2 linked regions of the Anatilimnocola floriformis genome follow. The protein of the gene in region 1 binds, or shares a complex with, the protein of each later gene. Links are inferred from orthologs where the notes say so. Each region holds a gene or a part of one and is shown in the gene's direction. Other genes may lie near its edges.

Region 1 (6,958 bases):
GGGGCACCAGCGCAGCCGTCACATGCTGACGGAGAAAGGATACATACTCATCGCGCAGATCGGCCCGTTCCAGAATGATTGCCGCGGCCAGCCAATCGCTATCGCGGAGCACGCTCGGATCCTGCGCGAGCAGCTGCAACGCAGCCCGATAAACGTGCGTCGATTCCATTTCGTGCCGATCGAGAATCCGCCGCAGTCGCCAGCGACGTTCGGGGCCTGCCGTGGCGATCTGCTGCTTCCATTCCTCACGGGGAATGTGCGGCAGTTGCATTAGCTGCTGCATCGAAGCTTCGCGCACGCGATAGTCGTCGGCATCGAGATCGCGCAGCCAGCCGGTCCGCTGCTCGCTCGTATGATTCGCGCGATTGCGCAGCAACTCTGCCGCCGCGGCCGGCGTACTGGGAAGTTGTTGCATTTCGGCGAGCGTGCCAGTATTCAAGCGAAGCTCGCCCGGAGGATCGGTCGCCCGCTCGATGAGATCGATCAGCGGACCAAAGTCACTCTCGGCGGCGCAAGTCGCTGGAATCAACAACCACAGCAACAACCAGCCGCGACAGGCTCGGCTCATGGTGCGTTCCTTTCCGCGGCAGGTTCGGCGGGCGCTTCTTGGACTGCCACGGCAGGAATTTCGCTCGGCTCGAACAATCCATTCTGATTCTTGTCGAGCGCGGCAAACTGTTCGGCGGTTCCCAAAAACTCGCGAGCGCTGATCACGCCATCGCGGCTCGTATCCATCGCGGTGAACCAGGCCGGCAAGTTGCCGACCGGGGGCGGAGGTTCGGCGGTCGTGAAGGTGAACAGCTGATTTGCATTCTCGATGCTGCCGCGAGCGACGATGACGGCAACCGCGCCGGGGAGTTCATCGCCGGTCAGTTTGCCGTCGGCGTTGGCATCGAGTTGTTTCAAAACGTCGGCTGCTGATTCGAGCTCGCGAGCATCAAGCCGATCGTCGTTGTTCTGGTCGAGCGCGAGAAAGAGTGCGTCTTCTTGATCTTGCGCGCGGGCGTGAACTTGGGCTCGTTGGGCCCCTTGGCGTTGCCGCAGGAAGGCTGCGATCTCGCCCGGATAAACCTTGCCGTCGTTGTCGCTATCGAGAGCTTCGAAGCGGGCGAACTGGGCTTGCACCTGTTCGTTGACTTCCTTGGCTTCGAGATAGCCGTTGGCGTCGGCGTCGTACATGGTCAACCCTTGCTGGGCCTGGGCTTCGTAGTCGACGGTGGCCACGGTATCGTTCCGCACAAAGGTGAGGGTGACGCCCGGCCAGCGGAGCAAGGTTCGGCCCGACAACTCTAGCACCTGCGGCGGAGCCCCGCCGGTCTGTTGGGGCGTCAGCCGCGACGAAATCAGCTTGATGGCGAGCGGTTTCGGGGCCTCCTTTTCCGCCTGATCGGATTTTGCGGCCAGGCCGAAGTCGATTCGAAAGCGGAGATGCGCCGCCACGTTGTTGAGTTCGGCAAACTCCTTCTTGAAGAGCTTGCCGTCGTGATCCTGGTCGAGCTGCTGAAAGACCTCTCCCATCAGCAGAAAGTCGTCGACGCCCAAATTGCCGCCGAGCGCGTATTGCTGCTCGAGCGCGTTGCGAATCGAATCCCAATCGGCGTTCTCGCCCAGAATCCGCGCGAAGTGTCCCATCTGACCGCGAACGCGGTTGACGCTGGCGGGGTCGACATCGACGGTCGGCCGCAGTTCATCGAGCACGAGAATCTCGTCATCGTCGACATCGTGCAGCTTCAGTTGAGCAAAGGCCTGCTGCAGTTCGGCTGCGGTCAGCTCACCATCGCCATCGACATCGAGCGCTTTCCAAGTGGGACTGCCGCGGCGGTTGCGGCCGTGGAATTGTTCGATGCTGCGCAGCGAAAAGGCTCGCGCGCCGCCGGCATTGCGGGTGAGGAACCGCGGCAGCTCAGCGCGATCGACCTGGCCGTTGCCGTTGGTGTCGTACTGCTGAATGATTTGCTTCGGCGCGTTCTCGCGTTCGAACGGCAAGTTGCCGAATTGGCCGTAGCGGAACTTTGGGCTGCTGACGACTTCCTTCCACATCGGTTGGCCGTCGCCGTCGGTATCAGCGAGCTTCAGCACTTCATCGAGCAGCTGGCCGAAGACTTGCGATTGCGGTTGGCCATCGATCCAGATCTCGAACTCCACCACCAGCGGCCCGCGCGGCGCGAGGAGCAGAAATTTCTCGGCAGGGATTGGTGGCGGTGCAGGAGGAGCCGGTTCCATCGGCGGTGCCGGTGGTTCAACGGCAGCCTCCATCGGCGCGGGCTTCACCGGCTCTTCCACAACCGTTTTCGGTTCTTCAACAGCTTGCTTTACGACAACCGGCGGAGGCGGCGCGGTCACCTGCTGTTGACGCCAACACCCAGTCGCCGCGATCAGCATTGCGGCGAACAACAAAACAAGTGCGCTGTGGGAAGAATGGCGCATCGGTGGGCAGGGAAAGAGGTGGCGCTGCGACTTACAGTTTGATCTCCGAATCGCTCGTCTTGCGGTTGTGCTGCGTGCGGAGCTCGTTCATGAGGAACGTGATCGATTTGCAAAGCTGGCGAACCGCATCGACCGGATTGGCCTGCTGAGCGGCCACGGCTTTGCGTTGCAGTTCGTCGTATTCGGCCCAGTCGACGTTGTAATGACCGTCGACGGCGACTTGTTTCAATTCAGCTGCCGTGTGTTGAATCTTGCTGAAGAAGGCCGGCGTCGGACCGCAAGGCGTCGAAGTGTAAGGGCCTTTGCCCAACCGGCGATTGCCGGTCAGCTGCGTTCCCTTGGAATAGCCGCTGTAAAGCTTTACTAATCCGAAGATGCCCGCGATGAGCGCTGCCAACAGCGAAACGCCGGCGGGAATATACAAACTGCGCAGCGGCAACAGCACGGCGGCCAAGGCAAACACACCAGCCACGATCCAGATGATGGGATTCACGGGCTTGAGATCTTTTTTGCCACCCAGCACCAGCGGCGGCGATTGGTTGCCGGCCGTGGCGGCATCGGGCTTCACGATTTTGGCGATGAGCACCGTGATGTTGTCAGGACCACCGCGGAGGTTGGCCAGGTCGACGAGAACCTTCACAGCTTCGTGCGGCGGCAGGCAACCCATGATCGTGCCGAGCTCGTTGTCCTCGACGCGGCCCGTCAAACCATCGCTGCAAAGAAGGTAGACATCGCCAACTTCGATCGGGTGCGGCCCTTCGAGATCGATTTGCACATTGGCATTCGGGCCGAGCGACCGCGTGATCACGTTCTTTGGCACGGCAGCGGCAAGCTCGCTTCCCTCGGTCAATTGGCCCGAGGCTCGCAATTCCCACTGCAGGCTGTGATCGAACGAAAGTTGATTCAGCTGACTACCGCGGAGGCGATAAATACGACTGTCGCCGACGTGGGCACAGACGGCGCCCTGCGGCAGCAGGACCAGCGCGCTGGCCGTTGTTCCCATGCCGTGAAAGTCGGTGTTCGCCGTGCCGCGGTTATGGATGGCGGTGTTGCTTTCGCGGATGGCCCGTTCCAGGGCTTCCGGCGCCGACATGTCGACATATTTGTTGTAGAGGTAAGGGCTGCTCTCGACGGCCATTTTGCTGGCAAGTTCGCCGGCTGCGTGCGCGCCCATCCCATCGGCGACCATTAGAAAATGGCCCCGCTGCTGCCACAATTCGTGGGTATCGGCGACGATCAGAACGTAAGAATCCTGATTGACGCTTCGGCGCATGCCGACGTTCGTCAATGAAGCCGTCTGCACGCCGCAATCAAAAGCCACCGCAATCTCCTGGCGAAGATGCCTGTTGGTCCGCCATCGCCCCGGCGGCGGACTTCCCTTTCATATTAACCAGTTCGAGGCGTGGGAGCGAGCGGCGTTTTATTGCGTGAGCAGACGATGAGGTGATTGGGCGATCGGGTGAGCCTATGAACCGGACAAAGTGTCCGATCCTGCAATCCCATCGCCCGGTCGCCCCATCTCCACAGGCTGCCGCCCGCCCACTCCCCGCATCGGCCGCCGCTCCTATAATCACAGAACAACTTTTCCCAGCAAAGACACGATTTTTTCAGGACGAATTCATGCCCGAGCATGTGGTAATCATCGGAAGCGGCCCTGCCGGTTGGTCGGCAGCCATTTATGCAGCGCGGGCCAATTTGCATCCCATCGTGTTCGAAGGGGCCATTACCGAATCGAACCGCATCGCCGGCACACTCCCCCTCGGCCAGCTGAATCTGACGACGGAAGTCGAGAACTATGCGGGTTTTCCCTCGGGCAACCTGGCTGGTTACATCAAATCGGCCATCCCTGAGGATCGGCAGAACGAATTCATGATCGAAGAACATCCGCACGCGGTGACGGGCCCTGAGCTGATGAACCTGATGCGGCAGCAAGCGACCAACTTCGGCGCCAAGATCATCACCGACGACATCGTTTCGGTCGATCTCAGCAAGCGGCCATTCGTGGTGAAGTCGTCGGAAGGTCAAACCGTCGAAACGCACACGATCATCATTTCAACCGGCGCCCGGGCCAATTACCTCGGCCTGCCGTCGGAAGAACGCTTCAAGAATCGGGGCGTGAGCGCGTGCGCCGTTTGCGATGGTGCGTTGCCGCGATTCCGCAACAAGCCGCTGGTCGTTGTCGGCGGTGGCGACTCAGCCGTGGAAGAAGCGACCTACTTGAGCAAGTACGCCTCGACCGTTCACATGCTGATGCGGCGCGACGTATTCCGCGCGTCGAAGATCATGAAAGACCGCGCCGAATCGAACCCGAAGATCAAGATCCACTTCTTCCGCGAAGTCGACGAGGTCCTCGGCGACGACAAGACTGGCGTGAGCGGTATCCGCCTGAAGAACAATCAGGACGGCACGCGCGACGAGATCGCCGCGACTGGCCTGTTCGTGGCGATCGGCCACACGCCGAACACGGCGTTCCTCAAGGGCCAACTCGAGCTGAACGAGAAGGGCTACATCAAGTACAGCACACCCTTCCGCACCTACACGAGCGTGCCGGGTGTGTTTGCCGCGGGCGATGTGGCCGACGATTACTATCGCCAGGCCATCACTTCGGCAGGGACCGGCTGCATGGCAGCCCTCGATGCCGAACGGTTCCTCGCCGCCGAAGGCCTCTAATACGAAGCCAAATCGCCGATGATCGAGCACTTGATGTCGGCGGCAGCGCTGCAACAGCTCAAGCTGTCGCTGCTGCTCGCCGTCGGCTCGGCGGCGATTGCAATTGCGTTTGCCTTGCCGCTCGCTGTTCTCTTGATGCGAGCGCCGGTTGTCGGTCTGCGGGCCGCGTGGTTTGTATTGGCCCTGCTGCTGTTCGCGCCCCTCTATGTGCAACTCGCCGGCTGGGATGCCGTCGGCGCTTGGACCGGTTGGTACGGCCGCATGGCGCCCGAAGCGTTCTTGAGCGGCATTGCCGCGTCCACCTGGGTGCATGGAGTCGCTGCCGTTCCCTGGGCGACGGTTGTGATCGCGGCAGGTATTCAACAGTTGCCGCGCAAGGAAGAAGAACTCGCGCTGCTCGAAGCGCCGCCGCTGACGATGTTCTGGCACGTGATCCTGCCGCGACTCGCTCCTTGGATGGTTGTCGCCGGCAGCCTGGCCATGGTCACCGCCTGGCAAGACATGACTGTGACCAACGTCTACCTCGTGCCAACGGTCACCGAGGGGATCTACAACCAGCTGGCCCTCAACGCAAGTGACTCGGCCATTTATCTGCTGCCGGGCTTCGTGGTCGTCGGCGGCTTGTTCGCGCTCGGCATGTTCGCCGCCCACTTTTTGCTGACGGCTGACTTTCCTACCACTTCGCCGGGGCGAATCGACTGGTCGAAAGGTCGCTTGGCGACACTTGTCGTTTGGACTTTTTTGTTATTCCTCGCCGGCGTGCCGTTATTCGTTTTGATTCGACAAGCCGGATTGCAATTGCGTCTGGAAGAAAATCATCTGGCGCGGCAGTGGAGCTTTCAGCACTTCGGCAGCTCTCTGTGGCGCACCGTGCGCACGATGCATCGAGAATATCTGTGGACGCTACTCACCGCTGCCGTGGCCGCGAGCTTGTCGCTATTCATCGCGACAACCGCTGCCTGGTGGGCGCGCAGCGGCGGTTGGCGATTGCTCATCGTGGGACTTATCTCCGTAATCCTGCTCGCCACGCCAGGACCGCTCGTCGGGATGGGGGTGATTCAAGTGCTCAATCGGCGAGAGATTCCCGGCTTCACCTATCTCTATGATCGAACGATCGCGGCGCCGGCGCTAGCACAAGCGGCGCGATCGCTGCCGATTCTGCTGCTCATTGTCTGGCATGCAATCGCACACTTTGATCGCAGTCAGCAAGAAGCAGCCGCTCTTGATGGCTGCGGGCCGTGGACGATTCTCAGGAAAATCGTGCTACCGCAGCGCTGGCCGGCGCTCGCTGCCGCTTGGGGATTCGCCGTGGCGATCGCGCTTGGCGATGTCAGTTGCTCGCTGCTGGTCATTCCGCCCGGCATGGACACAGTCGCCCGACGCATCTTCGGCTTGGTCCATTCCGGCGTCGACGATCAGGTCGCCGCCGCTTGTTTGCTGCTGATGACCTTGCTCGCTGGCCTGGCCATCGCGGTTCGCAGTTTTACCGCGCGGGCTACGGCTTAATCATTTTCTCCAGCGCGCTCGCCTGCTCTTCCGTCATCGGTTTGAAATCGATCGTCACGTTCGGCAGATCTTTTTTGAGCAACTCAATATCCTCCACGCTGATGGCGATTCGCTCGAGCGACAGCTTTTTCAGATTCGGCAGCGAGTGCAGCTTCGCAAGTGCGGTGCGCGACAGCTTCGCCTCATCCAAGCCGAGATTCTCGAGCGATTTCATTTGCACCAGCACATCGAGCGTTTCATCGCTCAAGCTCGGCGGGCTCGGCTTGCCGTCGTACTTCCGCAGTCGTTGGCCGAGGCGTAACGCTTTGAGATTCTTCAGCGGCAGCAGGTGCTGATTGCCAGCTTCGGTTTGAAA
Region 2 (5,450 bases), on another replicon or contig:
CCACCACCAGTCTTCACGCAACCGCTGAGCGATCGATGGCGGCGGCGGCGGAGTCGGTGAACCACCTTGCATGAATTCTCGCCAGGCCTTGGCGCTGTAGCCGTAATCCTTGCCGGTCACGGTGCGGAGCGAATCCATGGCGGTTTGCTGCAAAGCAGGATTGTTATCGTCGACGACTCCAGCCAGCGCTTGCGCTGCTTGCTGATCTTTAAATTTGCTGAGGCTGCGAGCGGCGACAATCTTGACATCGGTGTCGGTATCGTTCGCCAGCGTATGGCTGAGAACTTGCAACGCTTCGGCGTCGGGATTCTTGGCCAGTGCGACGCAAGATTCGCGGCGCACGTAAGGATCGGGATCGGTCGCGGCGAGTTGAATGGCACTGCGAGCCTGCGGCGTGGGAAAGGCCGACAGCGTCTTCACAATTTCGATCCGCATGGGAATCGTTTTTTCGCGTTGCACTTCCACGGCGAGCTCGGTGCTCAGCCGTTCTTGTTCGGCTGGCGGCATTTTCGGCGCGCGTTCGCGCAGCTCGGCGAGTTGTGTGACCTTGGTGTGATACGTGGTCGCGTACTTTTCGTCTTCTTTCCAATCCTTGGTGATCCAAGGGTTGTAGCCGGCAAAGACTGCCATCGGACCGCTGCTGCAGCCTGTCGATAGCCCAGCGCAAGCGAGCAGGGCCCAGCAGCTGAGAAGGCGAAGAGCGACGGTGGCTGTCGACGGTTTCAAGGCAGACCTGGTCCGCTGAGTGCTAATCAAACCCGATCGCGCAAGGATGCGCAACCAGGAAACAGTTGCGGCGGCTTATAACAGGAGGCCGCGAGGGCAACCAGACGAAAAATGCGTTTGTCCCTCGCATCCAAGAGCGACGCTGCGACTCGCCGAAGTGTCCTGCCAGCAGCGACATCGTTCTTGCGAGGGGTTTGCGGCTGGGGCGGTCGTCGCAGATCGCTCGGCAGCAAGACTTTACGCCGTTTGCGGGCGATTCGCCCTCGTTGACACTATGGGGGGGATACCTAAAATCTGAAATTACAAGGAGCCCTGCCGCCAGCACTTGCTGAAGACCGCCGCCGTGAAAGACTTGCTGGCAACGGCGGTATACCTGGGTAGCTACAACACACTAATCAATAACGCAAAGGGAAATGACCATGAGCGAAAACGTGCTGGAAATCGACGACAACAACTTCAAAACCGAAGTCCTCAACAGCGATCAGCCGGTGCTGGTCGACTTTTGGGCCCCCTGGTGCCAACCTTGCCGCCGCATCGCTCCGATGATCGACGACCTGGCCAAGGAAAACCTCGGCAAAGCCCGCGTGGCCAAGGTCAACGTCGATGATGCTCAGGGCACGGCCATGGAATATGACGTGCAAAGCATTCCGACGCTGATCATTTTCCGCAAGGGTCAACCGGTGCAACGCTTCACCGGCATTTCGAGCAAGGCTCATTTGCAAGAAGCGATCGACGCGGCAACCGCCTAAGGTTGTTGAGTCGCGAATTGTTAACGAGAAGCCTGCCGGTTCGCCGGTGGGCTTTTTTTGTTTGGATGGAAACAGGTTATCGGCGCTCGCAACGTCGAGTACGATCAAGCGGCATATGAATCCCGCAACTTCCTGGCAACTGCGCACGCAGCAACTCACGTTCACCACGGGCCCCGCGTGGATGGGCATCGTCAATGTCACGCCGGATAGCTTTTCCGACGGCGGTCAGTTTTTTGATTCCGCGAGCGCGATCCGCCGCGCTGAAGAGCTGCTCGCCGAAGGGGCCGATATTCTCGACATCGGCGGCGAAAGCACGCGGCCTTATGCGACGCCAGTGAGCGAAGACGAAGAGCTGCGTCGGGTGCTGCCGGTGATTGCCGCGATTCGCAAGAATAATCCGCAGGCCATCATCTCGATCGACACGACAAAACCCGTCGTCGCCGCTGCCGCCATCGAAGCCGGCGCCGAGATCATCAACGACATCACCGGCCTGGCCGATCCGCGAATGATGCAACTCGCCGTCGACAGCCGCGCCGGTGTGTGCGCGATGCACATTCAAGGGACGCCGCAAACGATGCAAGATCGGCCGCACTACGACGATGTCGTGCGCGAAGTCTACGAACATTTGGAATTGCGCCGCGATCAGTTGCTCGCGGCCGGCGTCGAGCGCGAACGAATCTGTCTCGATCCGGGCATCGGCTTCGGCAAGACTCACGAACACAGCATCACGCTGGTGCGCAACTGTGCTGGATTCCACCAGCTGGGCTGTCCGATTCTGGTTGGCCATTCCCGCAAAGGTTTCATCGGCCAACTGCTGGGAGACAAAACCGCCGATCGCTCGGCGGGAACCCTGGGAGCCTCTCTCGCGCTCGCGCTGCAAGGCGTGCAGATCATCCGCCTGCATGAGATTCGCGCGACGCGTGAAGCTTGGCAGTTGTTGCGAGCAATGTCGCCGCAGTAACAACGCACGTTCAACGCACCAACGAAAAAAGCCCCCAGCGAATTTCGCTGAGGGCCAGAAGGTTATCGAATTAGCCTCTTGCGGAGCCGGCGATTACTGTTCGTACTTGGCGGCTTCGATGTCCGAGGTCGTCGGGCGGGCTTCGACCGAGGTGGTCAGCGTGGTGACCAGTTCGCAGTTCAGCGTGCTGGCCGTCTTGCCGTCCGACTTCAGCACATGCAGCGTAGCCTTGCTGGCCTTGGTCAGGCCGAGGACCGGCAGCGTGCAAGTGACCGAGTCGTTCTTCCATTCTTGAATCGTGGCCGGCAGAGCAATCTCACCGACTTGCAGCACCACTTGGCCTTCCTTGCTGGTCAGGTCCTTGCCTTGCAGCGTGAGGGTCGCACCAACCGGGATCTGCGGCAGCGGCATGTCCTTGCTGACGAGTTCGGTCGTGGCAGCGGTAGGCTTCACTTCGGTGTCGACCGCGGCCGGAGCTTCGCTGGCGACGATGTCGTTCAGAGCTTGCTTGGTTTCCATCGGCAGACCTTGCGGAGCAGGAGCGGCAGGTCCGACAGGAGCAACCGGTCCAACCGGAGCGGCGTTCGGATCGATTGGCTGGCCATTCGCATCGACCGGCACCGGAACCGCAACCGGCACGGGGTAGTAAATCGGCGGGCACGGCGGTGGGCAGTAGTTCGACTGATACACCGGCAGCGTGAACACCAGCGGCGGGCAGTGGTGATGGTGGTGATTACCGTTGCCATTGCCATTGCCGTTACCTGGGCCATTACCCGGACCGTTGCCGTTGCCATTGCCCAGGACGACACCGAGGCCGCCCAGAACCTTGCCTTGCACGGCAGGGCTGTGCAACTTGTCGCCAATGCTCTTCACGGCGTTGGTGGCCTTGATCACATCCATCGTCGAGGGGCCTTTGCCACTCAGGATGTTGCCAACCGTCGAAGGCTTGTTCGTGTTGTTGTTGCTGATGTTCTGGATCTTGATGCCACCAGCGATGCCGGTGTTGCCTGGCTTGTTGCCGTTGCTCGTGGTGCCGACATTCGGCAGCTTGATGCCACCGGCGATACCCGTGTTGCCCGGCTTATTGCCGTTATTCGTCGAACCGTTGGTCGGCAACTTGATGCCGCCAGCGATGCCCGTGTTCTTCGGCAGGCCTTGGCTGTTGCCGAGGTTGCCGCTGCGGATGGCGTTCGACAGGCCGCCCGCGATGCCGGAGTTACCACTCGACGGCAGGGACCGCGGCATTGAGCCACTGCCACCGATACCACCGATCCGGACACCGCTGCTGCTGCCGTGGCCCATGCTCATGCCGCCACCGCTGTGGCCGCCACCGCCGCCATGTCCGCCGCCGAAACCGCCAGCTTGAACCGAACCGATTGTGCCACAGGCACTTATGACAACCGCGAAAACCATCGCGAGGTGAAATTTGATCGACATGGGAGTTTCCTTTTTCGCAATCCTGGGTGGCTGAGTAACCTTCTAAAGTTCTAGGCGTAGGGCGGCCAAAAATGTTACTGAGAAAAATTTGGAAACAGAAATATGCCCTCTGACCACGGTATCCTGTCGACGAGTGGCGGTCAATTCACAGAAAAAAGGCGGGGATAATGTCGCAACGCTGGGCCTTGGTAATCGTCTTCACACTCGTCGGTTGCTCAAAACTTACTTCGCCGTCACAAACTGCCCCGCAGGCCCCTTCGCCCGAGCAGGTTGCCGCTGCCGAGTTCGCTGCCGCTCAAGATAAAGCCGCCACCGAAATCCAAAGCCTAGGCGGTGAGGTCCTGCGCAACGACGCGCCGGGCAATCCGATCCACGCCGTCCGCTTCACGGGAAAAAAGACCGACATAGCCGCTCTCGCAGCCACCCTCAAACCGCTGGCTCAACTGCAAGAACTAACGCTCGACCACGCCGAACTAACCGACGCCGATCTGAACTCGCTGGGAGAACTCGCCGGCCTCACAACGCTCGATCTCTCCGGCAACGAACTCACCGATGCCGGCCTCCCCCACCTGAAACCGCTCGCCAAACTAGAGTCGCTGCAGCTCAACCAAAACAAACTCACCGCCGCCGGGCTGACGCATTTGAAAGAGTTCCCGAACCTGAAAAAACTCTCCCTCAGCAGCAACGCAATCACCGACGACAGCTTGGCTCACCTGACCGAACTAACTCACCTGGAAGAACTCGACCTGAACGGCTGCGGCGTGACCGATGCCGCGTTCGCTCATCTCGCGAAACTCCCCAAGCTCAAAGAAGTTCGGCTCGCCTTCACGCTAGTGACGCCTCAAGGCGCGACGACCTTTCAGCAACAACGGGTGGACGTGAAGGTTGAGAAATAGGAGCGATCCACCCCTTTCCAATTCTCACCAAGCATCGACTCGCCGAGGATGGCCGTTCGCTGGCGCTTCTTGTTACAATGAGTCATCCTCGCTGTTCCCTCGCAAAACGCTCTCCATGCCCACCGTCGGCCTGTTTATCCCCTGTTACGTTGATCAACTCTTTCCCCAGGTTGGCATCGCGACGCTGAATCTGCTGGAGCAGCTCGGCCTGACCGTCGAGTTTCCTACCGCGCAAACCTGCTGCGGTCAGCCAATGGCGAACACCGGTTGCCTGAAAGAAGCCGAGCCGTTTGCCCGCCGGTTTTTGGAGATCTTCGCGCCGTATGACTACATCGTGGCGCCGTCCGGCAGCTGCGTCGCCATGGTGCGGCATCACTACAAGCATCTACTGCATGACGATCCGCAGCTCGATGTAATCAAAGCCAAGACGTTCGAGCTGTGCGAGTTTCTCACCGACGTGTTGAAGGTCGAAAAGCTGCCCGGCCGCTTTCCGCATCGCGTCGGTTTGCATCAAAGCTGCCACGGCCTGCGTGAACTGCGACTCGGCAGTTGCAGCGAAGTGATGGGGCCGCGATTCAGCAAGGTGCGCAAGGTGCTCGAGCTGATCGACGGCATTCAATTCACCGAGTTGCAACGGCCTGATGAATGCTGCGGCTTCGGCGGCACGTTTGCGGTGAGCGA

What was found. The genes of interacting proteins can lie anywhere in the genome.
Region 2: the proteins of M9Q49_RS33255 (region 1) and trxA are in contact, whole or in part, in a crystal structure (PDB 1F6M), measured with the Escherichia coli proteins. The link is inferred for Anatilimnocola floriformis from one-to-one orthologs.

Annotation. Positions count from the first base shown.
Region 1 is NZ_JAMLFW010000002.1:2,181,353-2,188,310, forward strand. What follows is about bases 3,166-6,072. They hold M9Q49_RS33255 (thioredoxin-disulfide reductase), read left to right. Parts: upstream 3,166-4,047; coding sequence 4,048-5,097; downstream 5,098-6,072. Other genes in these bases: M9Q49_RS33250 (PP2C family protein-serine/threonine phosphatase), read right to left, coding at 3,166-3,748; M9Q49_RS33260 (ABC transporter permease), read left to right, coding at 5,116-6,072. Also shown: M9Q49_RS33240 (outer membrane protein assembly factor BamB family protein), read right to left, coding at 1-568; M9Q49_RS33245 (hypothetical protein), read right to left, coding at 565-2,427; more of M9Q49_RS33250, read right to left, coding at 2,459-3,165; more of M9Q49_RS33260, read left to right, coding at 6,073-6,603; M9Q49_RS33265 (hypothetical protein), read right to left, coding at 6,593-6,958.
Region 2 is NZ_JAMLFW010000001.1:4,290,357-4,295,806, forward strand. Bases 1-2,810 are described here. They hold trxA (thioredoxin), read left to right. Parts: upstream 1-1,145; coding sequence 1,146-1,475; downstream 1,476-2,810. Other genes in these bases: M9Q49_RS16615 (HEAT repeat domain-containing protein), read right to left, coding at 1-630; folP (dihydropteroate synthase), read left to right, coding at 1,591-2,436; M9Q49_RS16630 (hypothetical protein), read right to left, coding at 2,530-2,810. Also shown: more of M9Q49_RS16630, read right to left, coding at 2,811-3,873; M9Q49_RS16635 (leucine-rich repeat domain-containing protein), read left to right, coding at 4,041-4,769; M9Q49_RS16640 ((Fe-S)-binding protein), read left to right, coding at 4,885-5,450. UniProt on the Escherichia coli protein: Participates in various redox reactions through the reversible oxidation of its active center dithiol to a disulfide and catalyzes dithiol-disulfide exchange reactions.